3 regions of the Kluyvera sp. NPDC087067 genome follow, and region 3 is predicted to be linked to each of the others. Evidence: predicted binding sites of a transcription regulator. Region 3 holds the regulator's gene; each other region holds the start of a gene.
What was found. The regulator ArgR, encoded in region 3, controls arginine synthesis, uptake and breakdown. The targets are predictions, from matches to a motif close to ANTGAATAAAAATACANT.
Positions count from the first base shown of each region.

Region 1: argA (amino-acid N-acetyltransferase) is a predicted target of ArgR. The motif match lies at 5,956-5,973, and genes of this name have one in related genera.
Region 2: argC (N-acetyl-gamma-glutamyl-phosphate reductase) is a predicted target of ArgR. The motif match lies at 4,358-4,375, and genes of this name have one in related genera.

Region 1 is NZ_JBIUZS010000002.1:262,501-270,608, reverse strand. Features, by position in the region: gene ebgA (beta-galactosidase subunit alpha) at 1-2,533, opposite strand, end outside; gene ebgR (transcriptional regulator EbgR) at 2,846-3,829, opposite strand; gene ACIPDS_RS06680 (tRNA-binding protein) at 4,052-4,384, shown strand; gene argA (amino-acid N-acetyltransferase) at 4,591-5,922, opposite strand; gene amiC (N-acetylmuramoyl-L-alanine amidase AmiC) at 6,152-7,402, shown strand; gene cobD (threonine-phosphate decarboxylase CobD) at 7,409-8,108, shown strand, end outside.
Region 2 is NZ_JBIUZS010000011.1:88,955-97,062, forward strand. Features, by position in the region: gene ACIPDS_RS20770 (helix-turn-helix transcriptional regulator) at 1-22, opposite strand, end outside; gene ppc (phosphoenolpyruvate carboxylase) at 206-2,857, opposite strand; gene argE (acetylornithine deacetylase) at 3,159-4,310, opposite strand; gene argC (N-acetyl-gamma-glutamyl-phosphate reductase) at 4,464-5,468, shown strand; gene argB (acetylglutamate kinase) at 5,481-6,254, shown strand; gene argH (argininosuccinate lyase) at 6,418-7,791, shown strand.
Region 3 is NZ_JBIUZS010000002.1:699,611-707,718, forward strand. Features, by position in the region: gene zapG (Z-ring associated protein ZapG) at 1-350, shown strand, start outside; gene degQ (serine endoprotease DegQ) at 490-1,866, shown strand; gene degS (outer membrane-stress sensor serine endopeptidase DegS) at 1,957-3,024, shown strand; gene mdh (malate dehydrogenase) at 3,080-4,018, opposite strand; gene argR (transcriptional regulator ArgR) at 4,474-4,944, shown strand; gene yhcN (peroxide/acid stress response protein YhcN) at 5,322-5,585, shown strand; gene yhcN-B (DUF1471 family stress response protein YhcN-B) at 5,696-5,962, shown strand; gene ACIPDS_RS08660 (hypothetical protein) at 6,016-6,291, opposite strand; gene ACIPDS_RS08665 (NAD-dependent succinate-semialdehyde dehydrogenase) at 6,320-7,774, opposite strand; gene aaeB (p-hydroxybenzoic acid efflux pump subunit AaeB) at 7,926-8,108, opposite strand, start outside.

The DNA of each region.
Region 1 (8,108 bases), 440 kb from region 3:
CACCGTAGCGTTCGCCTTCAAGCTCAACGTTAATATGGCCCTGCGGAGTTATCTGCCAGCGATAGGTGCAGCGCATACCGAAATCGAAAACCGGCGGGGCGATAATGCTGCGGGTGGTGATAATCACCGTGTCACCGCACTGCTCGGCGCTGAATTCACGCAAATGCTCCTGCATAATTTGCAGATGATTTGGCTGCCACAGCCCTTCGTATTCCTGTTTATGGTTATCAATCATCGGCTTGAAGAAGTTAATCTTCGGCTCGCGGGTTACCTGGTCGATGCCGTTCACCTGCCATTCGCTGAGCTTGCCGCTGACTTTCGAGAACACCACGCGGAAGTTGTGCCCGGTGATGCTGTAGCTCAGACGTTCATCGGCGATGTGCAGCGGGGTGGCGCTGGCGTTCACCAGCGGCGTTTTTGCTGCAGTCTGCTCTTTAAGCTGGAACTGGTAGACGGCGATTGGGTGGTTGGCTTCGCTGTAGAGCGTGCGGGAATCTTTGGTCACCATGATGTTGACGAAGGTCTCGCGATCGTCGAGCGCTGGCAGGTCGATTTTGATATCGCGGCTGCTGTTTGCCGAAAGCCCCGCAACCTTAAGCTGTTGGGTCGCCAGCGTGGCCCCTTCGGCACGTACTTCAACGCGCAGGGTGTAGTCGTCCAGCGTGGAGAACCAGAGCTTATTATCGACGCGCAGCTCGCCCCGGGTGATATCGGTCGCCTGCACTTTTACCGGCGCGATAACCTGCTTGTACTCTCTGAGCCCCGGCCCTGGGGTCTGGTCGGAGAAAACCAGCCCATCGAGGCAAAAATTGTAGTTATTAGGATAGTCACCGTAGTCGCCGCCAAATTTGTACCATACCGCGCCGCTGTCGTCGGTGGCCTGGATACCGTGATCGCACCACTCCCACACGTAATGACCCTGAATGCTGTCGTGCTGATAGAACACGTTCTGGTATTCGCTGAGCCCGCCGGGGCCGTTGCCCATCGCATGAGCGTATTCGCAGATAATGCGTGGTTTTTCATGCGGATGCTCACCGAATTCGTTCATCAGCGGCACGCGGGTATACATGGTGGAGATGATATCCACCACTTCGGCGTCGCGATCCTCTTCGTAGTGCACCAGACGGGTATCATCCAGCGCTTTGGTGGCCTGATACATCGCGCGGATGTTGCAGCCGTAGCCGGACTCGTTGCCCAGCGACCAGATGATGATCGACGGATGGTTTTTCTGCGCGTGAACATGGCGCACGATACGCTCGACGTAAATGTGCTCCCATGCCGGGTCGTCGGTGATGGCGCTCAGGTTGCCGACGTTGGCGAAACCGTGGGATTCGACATCGGTTTCCGCCATCACGAACAGGCCGTAAATGTCGCACATCTCATAGAAACGCGGGTCGTTCGGGTAGTGGGCGGTGCGCACCGAGTTAATATTGTGCTGCTTCATCAGCAGCAGATCTTTCTCCACGCGGTCCATTCCCACCGCACGACCTTTCAGATGGTCGTTATCGTGGCGGTTAACCCCGTGCAGCATCACGTAGCGGTTGTTGATGTAGAACAGACCATCGCGCACTTTGATATCGCGGAAGCCAACGCGCTGCGGGATAACTTCGATAATTTCCCCGGCGGCGTTTTTCAGCGTCATCACCAGGTGGTAGAGGTACGGATTTTCTGCTGACCACTGCTGCGGCGCTTTCACATCAATAGCAAAATCGACGTTCAGCTGCTGGTTGACGGTCAGGCGCTGGGTTGTGCCTTCATATAGCGCTTTTTCACCGTCGAACAGCGCATATTCCAGCGTGACTTCACCCGCCTGGGCGGCGAGGTTTTCCAGCACCAGCTGGCAGGAGAGAGTGGCGTCAATATAGTCGTCATTAAAATCGGTGCGCAGGGTGAAATCCTGCACATGCAGCGGATTTTTCCCGACCAGGTACACATCGCGGAAAATACCCGCTGACCACCACATATCCTGGTCTTCAATGTAGGTGGAGTCGGCCCACTGCATCACGCGTACGCACAGCAGGTTGTCGCCGGTGTTTACCGCGTGACTGATATCAAACTCTGCCGTCAGGCGGCTGCCTTTACTAAAACCAATGTACTGACCGTTAACGTAGACTTCGAAATAGGTTTCGACGCCATCAAATTTAATAATGGTCTGCTGATCCTGCCAGCCGTCGCTGAGGGTAAAGATGCGCTGATAGGCGCCGGTTGGGTTATCGGTCGGAACGTAGGGTACGTCAATCGGGAAGGGAAAACCTTCATCGGTATATTGCAGCTGACCGTGGCCTTCCATCTGCCACATTCCCGGCACGGTGATCGGCCCCCAGTCGCTAAGGTATTGCGAAGTGAACGCTTCTGGTACCAGCAGCGGGTTGGTGAAGAAGCGGAAGTTCCATTGTCCGCTGAGGGACAAAAAGCGGCTGCTGGTTTCACGGGCGAAGGTACGCGCCTGGGCCTGCGAATCGTAAGAGAAGAAATAGGCCCGTGGCGGCAGCCTGTTTTCATGAGTGAGTTGAAGATTTTCCCAGCGATTCATATCGCCTCCCTGAACGGACTAAACGGATATGATGCATTTTAGTAAAAGTTTTACTAAATAAAACCGTCGGAGATGATTTACTTTAACTCGATCACAAAATGAGCGTTACCGGGCGCCTGTGGTTGGCGTCGGGAAAGGGACATTCCCGGAGGCGATGCTGCGCATCTGTCCGGGCTACTGTTGTGCAGACGGCGGTGAACCCGTAGCCCGGGCTGCCGTTTTGCAGACGGTGCTGAACCTGTAGCCCGGGCAAGGCGCGTCAAGCGCCGCCCCCGGGAGCCGAGCGCAGAGGATTTCGCGTCAGAAACGCAACTAGCGGGTAGTACCGCGCAGTTTTAGCACGCTCGGAACATAGACGTTTAGCGGCAGCGCGCGCCCATCGCGGGCTTTTTCAAACAGCAGGTTCACGCCCTGGCTGCCCATCATTTCTGAGTGAATGCGCACGGTGGAGAGTGGAGGGAAGGTAAAGCGTGCGGTGGGGATATCATTAACGCTGATAAGCGAGATATCTTCCGGGATAGCGAGTCCGCGTTCGTGGATAGCGCGCAGTACGCCGATGGCAATTGAATCCGATGCGACAAACAACGCTGTGGGGAAATCCGCTTTCGCCAGCATGATTTTTGCAAGCTCATAGCCAGAAGAACTGGAAAAACCACCGCGCCAGATGTCATCTTCCGACACCACCCCTTTAAGACGGCCGTACTCAGCGAAGGCCACTTCACGGATATCAGCTTTGCCGGGTTCATCCTGGCCGCCGATAAACCCGATGCGCGACGCGCCCTCGGCGATAAAAAAGTCGATAACTTCTTTTGCGATACGCACCAAATCGATATCCACGGCATCATAGTTGCTGCCAGGTTCATGGAAATCGATAAAGCAAATATTATCCGTTAACGCAGTGGCCGCGTCACGAATGGCGAGCGACGGCTGCCCGACAATCAATACGCCGGTGATTTTTTTCAGTTCCGGTAGCGCGTTGTTGAAATAGCAGTTTGTTAGCTCAATGCCGAGCTTTTCGCATTGCGTTTCAATGCCGTGGCGAATCGCCAGATAGTAAGGATCGTTGATTTCAAGATCCTGCTGATAGCTGTAAATCGCCAGAATATGATGGTGCCCAACCGCGTGTGCCTGGGTCTTACGCGAGCTGGTGCTCTTATATTCCAGCTTCTCGGCAATCTCCAGGATACGGTGCTTTGTCTCTTCTTTCACGTTCAGGGTGGGGTCGTCGTTTAATACCCGTGAAACCGTTGCCAGCGAAACGCCCGCTTCGGTCGCGATATCTTTCAGTGTAGCCATTTTTTCTCTTCTCTGACGTTGCCCCATTGATGCAAACCATTGTAAAGCAAGCGAGGGCTCCTGCATCTTTTTTCAGTAAATTGACGCGGTATTATTCAATACCCACCCGACATTTTCTCTGATGTAAACAGTGATTGACCTAACATTGTTGTCAATATTATGCGGAAAAACTGATGATTTTTGTTATTTTTTACTAAAACTTTACTAAGGTGGAGGGAGAAGATGGAAACGGTAGTTTATGGTGATTTTGCCAAACTGGAGATGCGTACCGGCAAGATTGTCGCCGTAGAGCGCCATGCAAACGCTGACAAGTTATACATTGCTCAGATTGATGTTGGCGAACGTACCTTGCAGACGGTGACCAGCCTGGTGCCGTACTACAGTGAGGAAGAGCTTCTGGGAAAAACCGTGGTGGTGCTGTGCAATCTGGCGAAAGCGAAAATGCGCGGGGAAATCTCCGAGTGCATGCTTTTGTGTGCAGAAACTGATGATGGCAGCGAAAGCGTCCTGCTCACACCGGAGAAGCTGATGCCAGCGGGTGTACGAGTGGTATAGCGGTAGATGGAGGGTAGGCCTGATAAGCGTAGCGCCATCAGGCGCAACGGTGCCGATTGCCGGGTGGCGGCTTCGCCTTACCCGGCCTACACGGGCTGGAATGCACCTAACCCTCTCAAAAGGGTAGCCCGGCCGAACGCAGTGACGTCGGGATTGGTTGCGAGCCACCCCGGGGGCGGCGTAAACGCCTTGCCCGGGCTACCGGTTTACACCAGATCCGTCATCAACACCTTCGACCGACGCTGGTAGTTATACAGCAGCTTTTTACTCTCCGGCAGCAGCTCCACATCAACCGGCTTAAACCCGCGCTCCTGGAACCAGTGAATGCTGCGCGTGGTCAGCACAAACAGATGATTAAGCCCCATCTGTTTTGCCTGCGTAGCAATACGCTCCAGCAGCACCTCGCCGCGCGATGAACTCCGGTAATCCGGGTGCACCGCCACGCAGGCCATTTCGCCGATCTTTTCCTCCGGGAACGGATAAAGCGCGGCGCAGGCAATGGTGGTGTTATCGCGCTGAATAATGGTGAACTTGTCGATCTCCATCTCCAGCTGTTCGCGAGAACGACGCACCAGAATCCCCTGTTGCTCCAGCGGGGCAATGAGATCCAGAATCCCGCCGATATCGTTAATGGTGGCGCGGCGAATTTGCTCGGCGCTCTCCATCACAATCTGCGTACCAATACCGTCGCGGGAGAACAGTTCCTGCAACAGCGCGCCGTCTTCCTGATAGCTAATCAGGTGGCTGCGACGCACGCCGCTGCGGCAGGCTTTTACCGCGCCGCGCAGGAAACGCGCGGTGCCGGAAAGGTAGTCGCCTTCCTGCTCGAGTTCTTCAATACGCGCCTGTGCTTCGTTCGGGAACAGCTCCGGGACAATCTCGCCCGCCTCGTTGTAAACCCCTTGCGACGAGCAAAAGCCGATCATCTTTTCCGCTTTGAGCTTAATCGCCAGTTGGGTCGCCACTTCTTCGGAGGTGAGGTTGAAGCTCTCACCGGTCACTGAAACGGCAACCGGCCCCATCAGCACAATCGCCCCGTTGTCGAGCTGGCGGTGGATCGCTTCTTCATCAATACGACGAATACGTCCGCTGTGGCAGTAGTCGATGCCGTCATCCACCCCTAGCGGCTGGGCGATAATAAAGTTGCCGCTCACCACGTTGATGTGCGCGCCCTGTAGCGGGGTATTGTTAAGGCTCATCGACAGCCGTGCGGTAATATCCAGCTGCAGAAGACCCGCAGCCTGTTTCACCAGCTCCAGCGTTTTAGTATCCGTAACACGAATATGTTTATGGTAGGTCGGCTCATGGTGGTGCTCAGCCAGATTGGCATCGATTTGCGGGCGCGCGCCGTAGACCAGCACCAGGCGAATGCCCAGGCTGTGGAGCAGACCAATATCGCTGACGATGCTGGAAAAGTTTTCATGCTCAATGGCTTCACCGCCGAGCATAATGACAAACGTCTTCCCCCGGTGGGCGTTAATATAGGGGACAGAATGACGAAACCCCTCTACCAGTTCGGTTCTACGTTCCTTCACCACGGCACAACCCTCAATGCATGACTATTCGTAATTAATGTATTTTTATTCTGTTTTCGGGCGAAACGCAAGCCGGATTTTGCCTAAATAACGCAATAGCCTGCTGCCAATTGTGTTGATCCTACGAATGTTTACCCTTTTATAGATGACAGCTTATCCACCTTTGGTTAAAGTTTTCGGTCAATCGTAAAATGCGTAAATTCAAATTGTCTTTTTTTGCCTGGGATGGAGCATGTCGGGAAGTCAGTCGTTAAGTCGTCGTCGCCTGTTAAAAGGGGCGGGCGCCATGTGGTTGTTGAGCGTGAGTCAGGTGGGTTTAGCTGCCGTTAGTCAGGTGGTGGCTGTGCGTATCTGGCCGGCGTCCAGCTACACGCGCGTCACGGTGGAGTCTAACCGTGTGCTTAAGTACCGACAGTTTGCGCTAAGCAATCCTGACCGTATGGTGGTGGATCTCGAAGGGGTTAATCTGAACTCGGTGCTAAAAGGCATGGGGGCGCAGATTCGCGCCGACGATCCCTATATTAAATCGGCGCGTGTCGGGCAGTTTGATCCGCAAACCGTGCGCATGGTATTTGAGCTAAAACAAGATGTTAAACCGCAGCTCTTTGCCCTGGCGCCGGTCGCCGGTTTTAAAGAGCGCCTGGTCATGGATCTCTATCCTTCCAACAGCAATGACGTGCAGGATCCGCTGCTGGCCTTGCTGGAGGAATACAATAAAGACGGCCTCGAAAATCAGGTTCCGCCAGCGCAAAGCGGCCCGCAGCCGGGCAAAGCCGGGCGTGACCGTCCGATTGTCATCATGCTTGACCCCGGTCACGGCGGCGAAGACTCCGGCGCGGTGGGGCTGCATAAAACGCGGGAAAAAGATGTGGTACTGCAAATTGCCCGTCGCCTGCGCGCGCTGATTGAGAAAGAAGGCAATATGAAAGCCTACATGACGCGCAACGAAGATATTTTTATTCCGCTCAAAGTCCGGGTGGCAAAAGCGCAAAAGCAGCGCGCCGACCTGTTTGTCTCCATTCATGCGGATGCGTTCACCAGCCGCCAGCCGAGCGGTTCCTCGGTGTTTGCGCTGTCGACCAAAGGGGCCACCAGTACCGCGGCCAAATACCTCGCGCAAACCCAGAACGCCGCTGACTTAGTGGGCGGCGTGAGCAAGAGCGGCGACCGCTACGTTGACCACACGATGTTTGATATGGTGCAGTCGCTGACCATTACCGACAGCCTGAAGTTCGGTAAAGCCGTGCTGCAAAGGCTTGGTAAGATCAACAACCTGCATAAAAATCAGGTCGAACAGGCCGGTTTTGCGGTATTAAAAGCGCCGGATATTCCATCAATCCTCGTCGAAACCGCGTTTATTAGTAACGTTGAAGAAGAACGTAAGCTGAAAACCGCGGCCTTCCAGCAGCAAGTCGCCGAGTCAATTCTCGCAGGCATCAAAGCCTACTTTGCCGACGGCGCGACGCTGGCAAGGCGCGGGTAATTTACCGTGTCGCGACTCAAAAGCGTCCACGGCGGCAACACCCGTGAAGCAGCGGCGCTGCTCGGCATCTCTGCCGACCAGTTGCTGGATTTTAGCGCCAACATTAACCCGCTAGGTATGCCGGAGAGCGTAAAGCAGGCCATCATTGCCCAGCTTTCATGTGCCGAGCATTATCCCGACGTAGACTATGCGCAGCTGCACGCGGCGCTGGCTGCGCATCACGGGGTGCCTGTTTCGTGGGTATTGGCGGGCAACGGTGAAACCGAATCTATTTTCACCCTTGCACGCGGTTTAAAGCCGCGTCGGGCGATGGTGATTGCTCCGGGCTTTGCCGAGTACCGCCGGGCGCTGGACACGCTTGATTGCCAGGTAGAGACTTTTGCCCTGCGCGAAGAAGACGGCTGGCAGCTGACCGAGCGCATCTTACCGGCGCTAAGCGCAGAGCTTGACTGCCTGTTTTTGTGCACGCCGAATAACCCGACCGGGCTGCTGCCCGAGCGCACGCTGCTGGAGGCGATAGCCGAACGCTGCCGGACGCTCGATATTACGCTGGTCTTAGATGAAGCATTTATCGACTTTATCGCCGACGAACCCGGTTTTATCCCGCATCTTGGCGAACATCCGCACATTTGGGTGCTGCGCTCGCTCACCAAGTTTTACGCCATTCCTGGCCTGCGGTTAGGCTATTTACTCAACGGTGACGCCG
Region 2 (8,108 bases), on a different contig from region 3:
GTGGGTTGATGTCGAGAAACATGAGGCTCCCTGTCGTGATGTACAACGTAGAAACCTTAACCGCAGATATGGAAAAAGGCCACAAAGATTGTGGCCTTTTGGAAGCGGGCTTCAGATTTGGTGTGCCTGATAAGCTTTGCGCCATCAGGCCGACCGGGGTACGTTGCCGGATGGCGGCTACGCCTTATCCGGCCTACGTTAATGGTTAACCGGTGTTACGCATACCTGCGGCGACACCAGCGATGGTGACCATCAGCGCCTGCTCAACGTTATGATCCGGTTCGAGCCCCTGTTCTTCCGCCTGACGTGAACGGTGCAGCAGTTCTGCCTGCAGAACGTTCAGTGGGTCAGTGTAGATATTACGCAACTGGATGGACTCGGCAATCCACGGCAGATCGGCCATCAGGTGCGCATCGTTCGCGATATCCAGGACGACTTTGATATCCGCTTCCAGCAGGTCACGAAGTTCGGTACCCAGCGCCCACAGCTCTGGTTTCACCAGGCGCTGATCGTAATATTCGGCGAGCCACAGGTCAGCCTTGGAATACACCATCTCCAGCATACCCAGACGGGTAGAGAAGAATGGCCAGTCGCGGCACATGGTTTCAAGCTTACTCTGCTTGCCATCTTCGACCACTTTTTGCAGCGCGGCACCGGCACCCAGCCAGGCGGGCAGCATCAGACGGTTTTGGGTCCAGGCGAAGATCCACGGAATGGCGCGCAGGGACTCGACGCCGCCGGTTGCGCGGCGTTTTGCAGGGCGAGAGCCTAACGGCAGCTTGCCCAGTTCCTGCTCTGGCGTTGCCGAACGGAAGTAAGGGACGAAGTCTTTGTTTTCACGCACATAGCCACGATACATCTCACAGGAGATATCCGACAGCTCGTCCATGATGCCGCGCCACTCGTCTTTGGGTTCCGGCGGTGGCAGCAGGTTCGCTTCCAGAATGGCGCTGGTGTACAGCGACAGGCTGCTGACGGTAATTTCCGGCAAACCATATTTGAAGCGGATCATCTCGCCCTGTTCGGTAACGCGCAGGCCACCTTTCAGGCTGCCCGGAGGCTGTGACAACAGCGCGGCGTGCGCCGGTGCGCCGCCACGGCCGATTGAGCCACCGCGACCGTGGAATAATGTCAGTTCAATACCGGCTTTTTCGCAGGTTTTGATCAGTGCATCCTGCGCCTGATATTGCGCCCAGGATGCGGCCATTACGCCCGCATCTTTTGCGGAGTCGGAATAGCCAATCATCACCATCTGTTTGCCTGAAATGAAGCCGCGATACCAATCGATATTCAGCAGTTGGGTCATTACGTCGTCGGCGTTGTTGAGATCGTCGAGCGTTTCAAACAGCGGAGCGACCGGCAGGGCGAACGTGATCCCGGCTTCTTTTAGCAAGAGATGAACGGCCAGTACGTCGGACGGCGTTTTGGCCATTGAGATAACGTAAGCGGCCACGGAACCCTGCGGAGCATCAACAATCGCTTTACAGGTGTTGAGCACTTCGCGGGTGTCATTACTTGGCTCCCAGCTGCGTGGCAGCAGAGGGCGTTTAGAATTCAGTTCGCGGATAAGGAAGGCTTGTTTATCGGCTTCAGACCAGCTTTCGTAGTCGCCGATGCCCAGATAACGGGTCAGTTCACCCAGCGCTTCAGTGTGGCGGGTACTTTCCTGACGTACGTCAATGCGTACTAGCGGCACGCCGAAACATTTCACGCGGCGCAGGGTATCGAGCAACTCACCGTTGGCGATGATGCTCATGCCGCAGGCTTGCAGGGATTTATAACAGGCGTACAGCGGTTCCCAAAGCTGTTCGTTCTGGCTAATCAGACCGGCAGGTTTCGGCAGGCGCTGGCCTTTCAGACGCGCTTCCAGCCAGGCTTGCGTAGCCATCAGCTGGCTGCGCAAGGTTTTCATCAGATAGCGATACGGCTCGGTCGCGCCTTCTTCACCCACGCGCTCGCGCAGTTCGTCGGTACATTCAACCATCGACAGCTCAGAAATCAGGATCTGAATATCTTTTAAGAACAGATCGGTGGCTTTCCAGCGGCTCAGGAGCAGCACATGGCGGGTAATTTCGGCGGTCACGTTCGGGTTGCCGTCGCGGTCGCCGCCCATCCAGGAGGTGAAGCGCACCGGCACGAAATCCACCGGCAATTTATAGCCGAGGTTCTCTTCTAACTGTTCGTTCAGTTCCCGCAGGTAGTTTGGCACGCCTTCCCACAGGCTATTTTCAACAACCGCAAAGCCCCATTTGGCTTCATCAACCGGGCTTGGGCGGTTCTTACGGATTTCGTCCGTGTGCCAGGACTGCGCAATCAGCTGGCGCAAGCGGCGCATCACTTGATTGCGTTCGTAGTCGGCGATATCGGTATTATCGAGCTGTTTTAAGCAGTTGTTGATTTCGCCCATCTTGTGGATCAGCGTGCGACGGGTGATTTCGGTCGGGTGTGCGGTCAGTACCAGCTCCAGCGACAGAGATTCAACGGCCTGCTTGATGGTAGTTTCGTTGAGATTGGGTTGGTCTTTGAGTTTACGCAGGGTACGGGCAATCACTTCCGGGTTGCTCGCGGCTTCGCCTTTTGGCGAAATGCTGTGATATTGCTCAGCGGTGTTGGCCAGGTTCAGGAACTGGCTGAACGCGCGGGCAACCGGCAGCAGTTCATCATTAGACAGGTTCTGTAAGGTGGTCAGCAGCTCCTGGCGGTTGGCTTCATTGCCCGCACGAGAAGATTTCGACAACTTACGGATAGTTTCGACACGGTCAAGAATGTTCTCGCCAAGCGCATCCTTGATGGTATCGCCTAGCACTTTACCGAGCATACTGACATTACTACGCAACGCGGAATATTGTTCGTTCATTAACCCAGACACCCCATCTCATTTTATTTTGTTATATCCCAACCCCTGGAACGTAAGGGCAGAATAAAGACACCTCTTTTATAAAGCCACGTAAAAACCCTTACGTCAATTGCTGCGAAATCGCTTCAGCAAACGAATAAATCGCGGCAATTTACGAAAGTTAATTTGCATCGTGCCAGATAAGAAATGCTTATGAAAATGTGAAGGAGAGCGCGGCTTTGAGATGCCGGATGGCGCTTTGCTTATCCGGCCTACAGACGGGGGTAGGCCCGGTAAGCGTAGCGCCACCGGGCAGAACACATTAGTGCCAGCAGAAGTGATGCACCACCTGGGTAATTAACTCGCGCGTCGGCTTAATAAAGCGCGTTTCCAGGTATTCGTCCGGCTGGTGGGCCTGATTGATGGAACCGGGGCCTAACACGATCGTCGGACACAGGTTCTGGATAAACGGCGCTTCGGTGCAGTAGTTCACCACTTCGGTCTGTGTACCGAGCAGTTTTTCCAGTACCTGAACCAGCTGATGATCCGGTGGGCATTCATAGCCCGGAATCGGCGGATGCAGCTCGCTGATGGTCAGTCGGCCCGGCCATTGCGCGCTGACCGGCTCCAGCGCTTCACCCAGCAGGCCGTTGAGATCGTTTAAGGTCATGCCCGGCAGCGGACGAATATCCATATGCAGCTCGCAGCAGGCGCAAATGCGGTTTGAAGCATCACCGCCGTGAAGGCTGCCGAGGTTGAGCGTCGGGTAAGGCACGGTGAACGCTTCATAGTGATAGCGCTCTTTCAACGAGTCGCGCAGCTGCATCACGCGGCCAATGGCGTCGTGCATAATTTCAATAGCGTTAACGCCGCGCGCCGGATCGCTGGAGTGGCCGGACTGGCCCATAACGCGAATCGCATTCGACATATGGCCTTTGTGCGCGCGCACCGGTTGTAGCGAGGTGGGCTCGCCGATAATGGCGCAGTCCGGGCGTATTTCGGTGGATTCGGCAAAGTAGCGCGCCCCCGCCATGCTGGTCTCTTCATCGGCGGTCGCCAGAATATAGAGCGGCTTTTTCAGCTGTGTAACGTCAACATCGCGCAATGCGTCGAGAATAAACGCAAAGAAACCTTTCATGTCGGCAGTACCCAAACCGTAGAGCTTGTTTTCATGCTCGGTGAGGGTGAAGGGATCGCGCGTCCAGCGGCCATCGTCAAACGGGACGGTATCGGTATGACCGGCGAGCAGCAGCCCGCCTGCACCGTGACCGGTGCGGGCAAGCAGGTTGAATTTATGGCGGGTGCCTGGCACCGGCTGCACCTCTACCTCGAAGCCTAAAGCGGCAAACCAGTCAGCGAGCAGAGTGATTAAAGACGCATTGCTCTGATCGAGCGCTTCCTCGGTTGCGCTGATGGACGGGGTGGCGATCAACGCACGGTAAATCTCGATAAATGGGGGTAAATTGTTTTTCATTGTTGACACACCTCGGGTCGTGATAGTATCAATATTCATGCAGTATTTGTGAATAAAAATACATTATCATTAGGCGTAATAAAACCCACCAAGTGTAAGGTGAAGTGTTTACGCTTAATCAGGCAAACAGACATAAGAAGGTGAATTGCACCGATGTTGAATACGCTGATTGTGGGCGCGAGCGGTTACGCTGGCGCGGAGCTTGTGACCTATGTAAATCGCCATCCTCATATGAACATAACCGCTTTGACGGTCTCAGCGCAAAGCAATGATGCGGGAAAGCTAATCTCCGATTTGCATCCACAGCTAAAAGGCATTGTCGATCTGCCGTTGCAGCCGATGTCCGACATCAGTGAATTCAGCGCGGATGTGGACGTGGTGTTCCTGGCGACCGCTCATGAAGTAAGCCATGACCTGGCCCCGCAGTTCCTGGCGGCGGGCTGCGTTGTGTTCGACCTTTCCGGTGCGTTTCGCGTCAACGATGGCGCCTTCTATGAAAAATATTACGGTTTCACCCATCAGCATCCAGAACTGCTGGCGCAGGCGGTATATGGTCTGGCCGAGTGGCGCGCAGACGCGCTAAAAGAGGCTAAGCTGATTGCGGTGCCGGGCTGTTACCCAACGGCGGCGCAGCTTTCTCTGAAACCACTGATTGATGGCGATCTCCTGGATCTCAACCAGTGGCCGGTGATCAACGCCACTTCAGGCGTGAGCGGTGCCGGGCGTAAAGCCGCTATTTCTAACAGCTTCTGCGAAGTGAGCCTGCAACCGTATGGCGTGTTTACCCACCGCCATCAGCCGGAAATCGCCAGCCACCTTGGAGCGGAGGTGATTTTCACGCCGCATCTGGGCAACTTTGCGCGCGGTATTCTGGAAACGATCACCTGTCGACTGAAGCCGGGCGTGACCCATGCACAGGTGGCTGCCGCTTTACAACAGGCATACGCCGACAAGCCGATGGTGCGTTTATACGACAAGGGCGTGCCGGCACTGAAAAACGTGGTCGGGCTGCCGTTTTGCGATATCGGTTTTGCCGTTCAGGGCGAGCACCTGATTATAGTGGCGACCGAAGACAACTTATTGAAAGGCGCTGCCGCACAGGCCGTGCAGTGCGCCAATATTCGTTTCGGCTTCGCTGAGACGCAGTCTCTTATTTAAGGTGTGACGACGATGAATCCATTAATTATCAAACTGGGCGGCGTGTTACTGGATAGCGAAGAAGCGCTGGAGCGTCTGTTTACCGCGCTGGTGCACTATCGTGAATCACATCAGCGCCCGCTGGTGATTGTCCACGGCGGCGGCTGCGTGGTGGATGAGCTGATGAAGCAGCTTAATCTGCCGGTGAAAAAGAAAAATGGCCTGCGCGTCACCCCTGCTGACCAGATCGACATCATTACCGGGGCGCTGGCGGGTACCGCCAACAAAACGCTGCTGGCATGGGCGAAGAAGCATGATATTGCCTCCGTTGGCCTGTTCCTGGGCGATGGTGACAGTGTGCAGGTGACCAGGCTCGATGAAGAATTGGGGCACGTGGGTCTGGCACAGCCCGGCTCGCCGAAACTGATTAATCTCCTGCTGGAAGGCGGATTCCTGCCGGTGGTCAGTTCAATCGGTGTGACCGCTGAAGGGCAGCTGATGAACGTTAATGCCGATCAGGCGGCAACGGCGCTGGCGGCGACGCTGGGCGCGGATCTGATTCTGCTTTCTGATGTGAGCGGCATTCTCGACGGTAAAGGTCAGCGTATTGCCGAGATGACGGCGGCGAAGGCCGAGCAGCTAATTGACCAGGGCATTATTACCGATGGCATGATTGTGAAGGTGAACGCGGCGCTTGATGCGGCGCGCACGCTGGGGCGTCCGGTGGATATCGCCTCCTGGCGTCACGCGGAGCAGCTGCCGGCGCTGTTTAACGGCACGCCGATCGGTACGCGTATTCTGGCATAAGTTTTTCCCCTCACCCTAACCCTCTCCCCGGAGGGGCGAGGGGACCGATCGGCGCCGGTGTGGGATGGCGGCACCGATTTTCCCCCTCTCCCTCAGGGAGAGGGTCGGGGTGAGGGTTGTTTTCAATATCCGGCATCAATAAACGAATTTAAGGAAGCATGTTATGGCACTTTGGGGCGGGCGTTTTACTCAGGCAGCGGATCAGCGGTTCAAACAGTTCAATGACTCTTTACGCTTTGACTACCGCCTGGCGGAGCAGGATATCATCGGCTCTGTTGCCTGGTCTAAAGCGCTGGTAACCGTTGGCGTACTGACCGAGCAGGAGCAGGTTCAGCTGGAAGACGCGCTCGGCGTACTGCTGGAAGAGGTTCGTGCGAACCCGCAGCAGATCCTCGAAAGCGATGCTGAAGATATTCATAGCTGGGTGGAAGGCAAGCTCATCGATAAAGTCGGTCAGCTGGGCAAAAAACTGCACACCGGGCGTAGCCGTAATGACCAGGTCGCCACCGATCTCAAGCTGTGGTGTAAAGATACTGTGGCTGAGTTGCTGACGGCGAACCGCCAACTGCAAACCGCGCTGGTGGAAACCGCGCAGGCCAATCAGGATGCGGTGATGCCGGGTTATACCCACCTGCAACGTGCGCAGCCGGTGACTTTTGCGCACTGGTGTCTGGCCTACGTGGAGATGCTGGCGCGTGATGAAAGTCGTCTGCACGATACCCTTAAGCGTCTGGATGTGAGCCCGCTGGGCTGCGGCGCGCTGGCGGGAACCGCCTACGAAATCGACCGTGAACAGCTGGCAGGCTGGCTGGGCTTCGCCTCTGCGACCCGTAACAGTCTGGATAGCGTGTCTGACCGTGACCACGTGCTGGAACTGCTCTCTAATGCGTCAATTGGCATGGTGCACCTGTCGCGCTTTGCCGAAGATCTGATCTTCTTTAATACCGGTGAAGCGGGCTTTGTGGAGCTTTCCGACCGCGTGACGTCCGGTTCATCGCTGATGCCGCAGAAGAAAAACCCCGATGCGCTGGAGCTTATTCGTGGCAAATGTGGCCGCGTGCAGGGCGCATTAACCGGAATGATGATGACCCTGAAAGGGTTGCCGTTGGCTTACAACAAAGACATGCAGGAAGATAAAGAAGGCGTATTCGATGCGCTGGATACCTGGATGGACTGTCTGCATATGGCGGTGCTGGTGCTGGACGGTATTCAGGTGAAACGTCCACGCTGCCAGGAAGCGGCGCAGCAGGGTTACGCGAATGCGACTGAGCTGGCGGATTATCTGGTCGCCAAAGGCGTGCCGTTCCGTGAAGCGCACCACATTGTGGGTGAAGCGGTCGTTGAGGCGATTGCCCAGGGCAAACCGCTGGAGGATCTGGCGCTGGCCGACCTGCAAAAATTCAGCGCGGTGATTGGCGAAGACGTCTATCCGATTCTGTCGCTGCAATCCTGTCTTGATAAGCGTGCGGCCAAAGGAGGCGTATCGCCTCAGCAGGTGGCGCAGGCTATCCGCGATGCGCAGGCACGCCTCGCGTAACCTTTGTCTTTGTAGGCATGATAAGCGTAGCGCCATCAGGCAGATCGGCGCACGTTGCCGGATGGCAGCTTCGCCTTATCCGGCCTACAGAGTAAAGTGCACCAGGTATTATCGAGAGCCCGGTTAAGCGAATGCGACACCGGGTTTTTTACGCAAAAAAAAGCGGGCCACGGGGCCCGCAAACGTTCATGTTGGCTTTAGTTAGTCGAGTTTGAGAGAAACTCCGAATCAGTGTGACGACTTCAAGGGTTAAACGAGGGTCACCTGTTTCTTTGCTGTATTATTAAACAGAATCCTTGATAGGGATAATCATTCGT
Region 3 (8,108 bases):
GTGCCGTGGCCATGCGTTTTGGTAATCGCAAATTACGCCAGCAACAGGCCTTGCAGTACGAACTGGAAAAAAACAAAGCTGAGCTGGAAGAGTATCGCGAAGAGTTGGTCAGCCATTTTGCACGCAGCGCAGAATTACTCGATAACATGGCCGATGACTACCGCCAGATTTACCAGCACATGGCGAAAAGCTCCAGCAACTTGCTGCCGGGGATGTCGCCTGAAGCCAACCCGTTCCGCAACCGTCTGGCGGAGTCCGAAGCCGGGAATGACCAGGCGCCGGTTCAGATGCCACGCGACTACTCAGAAGGCGCTTCTGGCCTGCTGAGAAGCGGTGCCAAACGCGATTAATCTGCATTTTTGGTTATTTTTCACGGGCGCATGATATGCGCCCGTCGTCTTCTGTACACGCCGACTATATTTAATTCAATAACATCAGCCTTTTTGGGAAGCATTGTCCTTATCTTCTGGGTCATGAGGGCCAGCATCAATGAGCAAATCGACATTACTGTTAAGTGCGTTAGCGTTAAGCATCGGACTCTCTCTTGCTGTACCTGCGCCAGCGTTGGCGTCATTACCCACGCAGGTGCCCGGCCAGGGGAGCCTGCCGAGCCTTGCGCCAATGCTGGAAAAAGTTCTGCCTGCGGTGGTGAGCGTAAAAGTTGAGGGAACCGCGCCGGTCAATCAGCAAGTGCCAGAGGAGCTAAAGAAATTCTTTGGCGACGAGGGTGGCAATGCCACAAACGATCCTTCACAGAAATTTGAAGGGCTGGGTTCCGGGGTGATCATCGATGCCATAAAAGGCTATGTGCTGACCAACAACCACGTCGTCAGCGATGCGCAGAAGATTAGCATCCAGCTTAACGATGGGCGCGAGTTCGATGCCAAGCTCATCGGCAGTGACGATCAGAGCGATATCGCCCTGCTGCAAATTCAAAAAGCCAGCCATTTAACGCAGATCGCCATTGCCGACTCTGACAAGCTGCGCGTCGGTGATTTCGCCGTCGCCGTCGGTAACCCCTTTGGCCTTGGGCAGACGGTAACGTCAGGGATTGTTTCGGCGCTGGGGCGCAGCGGCCTGAATCTGGAAGGGCTGGAAAACTTTATTCAGACCGACGCCGCCATCAACCGCGGCAACTCCGGCGGCGCGCTGCTTAACCTCAACGGTGAACTGATTGGCATCAATACCGCCATTCTGGCTCCCGGCGGTGGCAGCGTAGGGATAGGCTTTGCTATACCAAGCAATATGGCGCAAACCCTGGCGCAGCAGCTGATTCAGTTTGGTGAAATCAAACGCGGCCTGCTGGGTATTCGCGGTATGGAGATGACGGCGGATATTGCGAAAGCCTTTAATCTCGACGTGCAGCGCGGCGCATTTATCAGTGAAGTGTTGCCGGGGTCAGGTTCAGCGAAAGCGGGGATAAAATCCGGCGACGTCATTACCAGCCTGAACGGTAAACCTCTCAACAGCTTTGCCGAACTACGCTCCCGTATTGCCACCACCGAGCCGGGATCCAAGGTCAAACTGGGTCTGCTGCGTAACGGTAAGCCGATGGAAGTGGAAGTGACGCTCGACAAGAGCACCTCAGCCACCGCCAGCGCCCAACTGATTATTCCCGCGCTGGAAGGCGCTCAACTGAGCGATGGGCAGGCGAAAAATGGGACTAAAGGGGTGGTCATTTCCGATATCGAGAAAGGCAGTCCTGCCGCCCAGGTTGGTCTGCATAAGGATGATGTCATTATCGGCATTAACCGCCAGCCAACGCAGTCTATCGCCGAACTGCGCAAAGTGCTGGAAGCCAAGCCAGCCGTGATTGCCGTGAACGTTCTACGCGGAACTGAGAGCATCTATCTGCTTATGCGATAATCCATGTAAAACCGGACATAGCATGGAATGTATGTCCGGTTAACTCGTGGTATGCTTCGTCTCAGTTTCCTTATCAACGATGCCGGTATCATGCTTGTAAAGCTCTTACGTTCGGTCGCACTCGGTTTATTGGTCGGCGGCATACTGATTGCCACCGTCCCCTCTTTGCGCCAGTGGAACCCATTATCCACCCCGCACTTTAGCAGCACGGATGAAACGCCGGCGAGCTATAACCCTGCGGTGCGCCGCGCCGCGCCTGCGGTGGTCAACGTCTATAATCGCAGCGTCAACAACAGCACCAACAATCAACTGGAGATAAAAACGCTCGGCTCCGGGGTGATTATGGATGAACGCGGCTACATCATTACCAATAAGCACGTGATCAACAATGCCGATCAAATCATTGTCGCCCTGCAGGATGGCCGCGTGTTTGAAGCGCTATTGGTGGGCTCCGATAGCCTGACCGATCTGGCGGTACTCAAGATCAACGCCACCGGTGGCCTGCCGGTGATTCCGATTAATCCAGCACGCGTTCCCCATATTGGAGATGTGGTCCTGGCGATTGGTAACCCATACAACCTCGGACAGACCATCACCCAGGGGATTATCAGCGCCACCGGTCGTATTGGCCTGAACCCAAGCGGTCGGCAGAACTTCCTGCAAACCGACGCATCGATTAACCACGGTAACTCGGGTGGTGCGTTAGTCAACTCGCTGGGCGAGCTGATGGGCATTAACACCCTCTCCTTTGATAAGAGCAATGACGGTGAGACGCCGGAAGGGCTCAGCTTCGCCATCCCATTCCAGCTGGCAACCAAGATCATGGACAAGCTGATTCGCGATGGTCGGGTAATCCGTGGCTTTATCGGCATCAGCGGACGTGAAATTGCGCCTCTGCACGCGCAGGGCAGCAGCATCGACCCGATTCAAGGGATCGTGGTCAACGATGTCTCACCGAATGGCCCGGCAGCCCAGGCCGGTATCCAGAACAACGACGTGATTATCTCGGTGAACGGTAAGCAGGCGGTGTCTGCGCTGGAGACAATGGATCAGGTGGCAGAGATTCGCCCAGGTTCGGTCATTCCGGTTGTCGTGATGCGGGATGATAAGAAATTGACGATGCAGGTGACGATTCAGGAATATCCGGCATCAGACTAATGGACTAAAAGCAAAGGGGCCATACGGCCCCTTTGTGACAGTAAGACCTTGCGTCTTATTTATTGATGAACTCTTCACCCAGCTGAATATCTTTTCGCAGCGTCTCCAGCATCCCTTCCAGCGCCTGCTGTTCGTAGGCGCTCAGTTTGCCGATTGCGCGGCGTTCTTCAATCCCGTTTTTACCCAGCAGCAGCGGCTGTGAGAAGAAACGCGCGTATTCGCCGTCGCCTTCAACATAAGCACATTCCACCACGCCCTTTTCGCCCTGTAGAGCACGAACCAGCGACAAGCCGAAACGCGCTGCCGCTTGTCCCATCGAGAGCGTTGCGGATCCGCCACCCGCTTTCGCTTCCACCACTTCGGTGCCCGCGTTCTGGATGCGTTTGGTTAAGTCATTCACTTCCTGTTCGGAGAAGCTAATGCCTGGGATCTGTGACAATAAAGGCAGGATGGTCACGCCAGAGTGGCCGCCAATCACCGGCACTTCAACATCGCCACAGTTTTTGCCTTTCAGCTCCGCCACGAAGGTGTTAGAGCGGATGATATCCAGCGTCGTGACGCCGAACAGTTTGTTCTTATCGTACACGCCCGCCTTTTTCAGCACTTCAGCGGCAATGGCCACCGTGGTGTTGACCGGATTGGTAATAATACCAATGCAGGCTTTTGGCGCGGTTTTGGCAATTTGTTGTACCAGGTTTTTCACAATCCCGGCGTTAACGTTAAACAGATCGGAGCGATCCATACCGGGTTTACGGGCAACACCCGCGGAGATCAGGACCACATCAGCCCCAACGAGCGCTGGCGTCGCATCTTCACCCGAGAAACCTTTGATTTTAACATCAGTAGGAATATGACTGAGATCGACCGCGACACCAGGCGTGACGGGGGCGATATCATACAATGAGAGTTCTGAACCTGAAGGAAGTTGGGTCTTTAGTAGTAGGGCAAGCGCCTGACCGATTCCGCCGGCGGCACCAAGGACTGCGACTTTCATCCTAAACTCCTTATTATGGTTAATGACATTCAGGTAACGACCTGCTGTGGACCGCATAACCAACGCAGGAGAGACCTGTTGTTACTCCGTTGCGGCGACCTTAATTCACGAGGTAAATAATTACAATATAATTGCTTACAGAATGCGGGTTATCCAACAGCATTGTTGGCGTCATCGCATGACTTCCAGAAAAAGGCCTGTCTACGAAACCAAATTTTCATCAACTATCGATTACAATATACGCAGCATGTTGCGTAAAACAACAGCAATTTAATAACAATTCATTTACTTTTAACTTATTTGCGTCCCGTGACATAAGCATGTTTCTTAGGGCTAATATTTGCTAAAATCCTGCCTTTCTGTTTTTTATTTAGCCTCTTGGGGCAAATTGTTTTGCATAAAAATTCACCTATATGCATAATAATGTTAATTTCACCACCATACTCGGGTGACTTATGCGAAGTTCAACCAAACAAGAAGAATTAGTTAAAGCCTTTAAAGCCCTTCTGAAGGAAGAAAAATTTAGCTCTCAGGGCGAAATTGTTCAGGCCTTACAGGAAGAGGGCTTCGATAATATTAACCAATCCAAAGTCTCGCGCATGCTGACTAAGTTTGGCGCCGTGCGTACGCGCAATGCCAAAATGGAGATGGTTTACTGTCTGCCAGCCGAGCTTGGCGTACCGACCACCACCAGCCCGCTTAAAAATCTGGTGCTGGATATTGATTACAACGACTCCGTGGTTGTCATCCATACCAGCCCCGGCGCGGCACAGCTAATCGCACGTCTGCTGGACTCACTGGGTAAGGCTGAAGGCATTCTCGGCAGTATTGCCGGCGATGACACGATTTTCACCACTCCCGCCAGAGGCTTTAGCGTTAAAGAACTCTTTGAGGCTATCCAGATCCTGTTCGAACAGGAACTGTAAGGCTCTCTGCTGCCTCCTCTGGATGTCCAGAGGAGCGGCTTCTCCCCGCCCAACTCCCCTATCTTCCACTGCCGTTTCGTTAGCATTTAGTGCGATTTACCGCCTCAATACATATACACAGTGAATATATCCCGCCTTAAGCGCACAAAATATCAAATTATCCTATCTTTTTGATTTTACGCATTATTGACGTTTAACTTTGCCAGATTATGCCTTTTTTTATACATAAAAGTTCTAAAAATGACGGATTCTGACAAGTAATTACACGCGAAACCATTAGTCGGGTATTAATATTTCATGTGATTAGTGTATACTTAATTTCGTGATGAGGGTCACAGAATAAAGACCTTCCAAAAAAATTCGACGAGGTAAGAATCATGAAAATCAAAACAACCGTTGCAGCCCTAAGCATCCTTTCCGTTCTCTCTTTTGGCGCATTCGCCGCTGATTCTATCAATAGCGAGCAGGCCCAATCGCGTGAATCCCTTGGCACCGTTTCCATCGGCTCCGTAGGTTCCACCCCGATGGATATGCACCAAATGCTGAACAAAAAAGCACAGGAAGAAGGGGCATCTTCTTATCGCATTATTGAAGCGCGTACCGGTTCTCATTGGCACGCAACCGCTGAGCTGTATAAATAAGCTCTCGTGAAATAACGCTTTAATTATCAGCAAATAAAATATCTACAGCGGTTCAGGAATCAGAAAGAACGTCCTCTCACCGCTGCATAATAAGGTGAGGAGTAAATAGTATGAAAAGCGCAATTATCATCGCATCCCTTGGTCTGGCATCCGTACTCTCTTTCGGCGCAAACGCCGCCGCACAACAAATTAACGCCGACCAGGCACAGAATCTGCAATCCATGGGCACCATCTCTCTGTCACAGGTTGGGAGTGCACCAATGGACATGCGTAGCGAGTTAGCCGCAAAAGCTGAAAAACAAGGCGCTAGCAGCTACCGTATTATTGAAGCACGTACCGGCGATAGCTGGCACGCGACCGCAGAGCTGTACAAATAAACCCTCGTCGTCTTGACCGACGACTTGCCCTCGCCCTTTTGCGAGGGCTTTTTTTATCCGCGCCGAATGTTAAAACGCAGCATCCCTTCCCGCTCTTCTTCCGCTTCATCAAACAACAAGATCAACGCGCCATAGCGTCGACGCTGCTTATCATCGAGATGAATGAATTCAATCTCCAGAGGAAGCGGCATCTCTGGGCTAATCACCGCTTCCCACAGCGCATCCAGATCGCGGATCGGCTCGCCGTCGAGGGCAAAGAGTCGGGCAAACTCACGGTAAAAATCGCCCTGATCCTCTATCTCGTCAAAATCAAAAGTATAGATTTTCATCTCCACGCCCTCATCCAATCCCATGTGTCTATAACCCCCCAATGTGTAACGTTTTGACCTCAAGGTACTCTTCCAATCCCAGAACCGAACCTTCACGTCCCAGCCCCGACTCTTTAACGCCACCAAACGGCCCAAGCTCTGTCGATACCGCACACTCATTAATACCGATCATGCCGCTTTCTAAGGCCTGTGAGACCCGGAAGACGCGGGACAGATTTTGCGTGTAAAAGTAAGCGGCCAGGCCATAGGGAGTATTATTCGCGCGTTGAATAACATCCTCTTCATCGCTAAAGCGGAAGCAGGCAGCTAACGGGCCGAACGTCTCTTCCTGCGCCAGTTGCATCTGCTCATGACACTCCCCCAGCACCGTCGGTTGCCAGAAGTTACCGCCCAGATGATGCGGCTCACCACCGGCGAGGATTTCGGCGCCTTTTGCAATCGCATCTTCTACGTGTTCACGCACTTTTTTTACCGCCGATGCTTCAATAAGCGGCCCAACAACAACCCCTTCATCAAGCCCGTTCCCCACTTTCAGCGCCTTCACGGCGTTCGCCAGTTGGCTGACAAAGCGTTGATAAACACTATCGTGGATGTAAAAACGGTTCACGCTGACGCACACCTGCCCGGCATTACGGAATTTATTGGCAATGGCACCCTGCACGGCGGCATCAATATCCGCGTCCTCAAAGACGATATACGGCGCGTTACCGCCAAGTTCCATGGAGACTTTCTTCATGGTTTCTGCGGCATTGCGTACCAGCGTTTTGCCCACCGAGGTTGAACCGGTGAAGGAGATTTTGCGCACCTCGTGGCTCGCCATGATGGCATCGCTGATTTCTGCGGTATTCCCGGCGACCGCATTCAACACGCCATCGGGGATCCCGGCTTTTTTCGCCAGCGCGAGGAGCGCGAATGCGCATAATGGCGTGTTATTGGCGGGTTTAATCACCCCGGTGCAGCCGGCGGCCAATGCCGGGCCAAGCTTGCGGGCCAGCATCGCCATCGGGAAATTCCAGGGGGTAATCGCCGCCACAACGCCAATAGGTTCGCGGGTGGCCAGAATGCGTGAACCCGGTTTAACCGGCGGGATGATTTCACCGTTCGCCCGTTTGCCTTGCTCTGCAAACCACTGGATAAAACTCGCCGCGTACTCGACTTCCCCTTCCGCCTCTTTCAGCGGTTTCCCCTGCTCCAGGGTCATCAGCCGCGCCAGCCAGCTTTTATTGTCGATAATCAGCTGATACCAGCGATAAAGCAGTTCAGAGCGCGCCTTTGCGGTCTTTGCTCGCCACAATGGAAAGGCCTTAGCGGCTGCGGCTATCGCGTCTTCAGTCTCTTTTGTACCGGCTTTCGCGACTTTGGCGACCAGCTCGCCCGTTGCCGGGTTGAGGACGTCAAAGGTGGTATCAAGCTTGCGCCATTCACCATTAACCAGATAACCGGTCTGAAAAAGATCGTTGTCCTGCAGTGCAAGCGTTGTCATTACATCCTCCTGAAAAGTGTCTCCGTTTAAGTATAGCCATCGCTTGTGGGGGGACAGTTTCCAGAATGCTGAAAGTGAAATTTACATCGGGGATATAGGGTGGCTAACCCGGCGGCGCTTCGCTTGGCCGGGCTACATGAGGGATAAAAACTTAATTAATAGTGAGCGCACTCTGGTATTTGTGCAGCATGAGTACCAGCCGTTCAACCGGCTCGGTGACTTGCGCGGGCGCATCCCAGGTACGCAGTTTCTGCTGATACACCTCTAACTCGCCCAGTAAGCGGGTAAAGTAGTAGCGACGTTTGTTGTCGTTGCTGGCAGAGATCACCCGGTC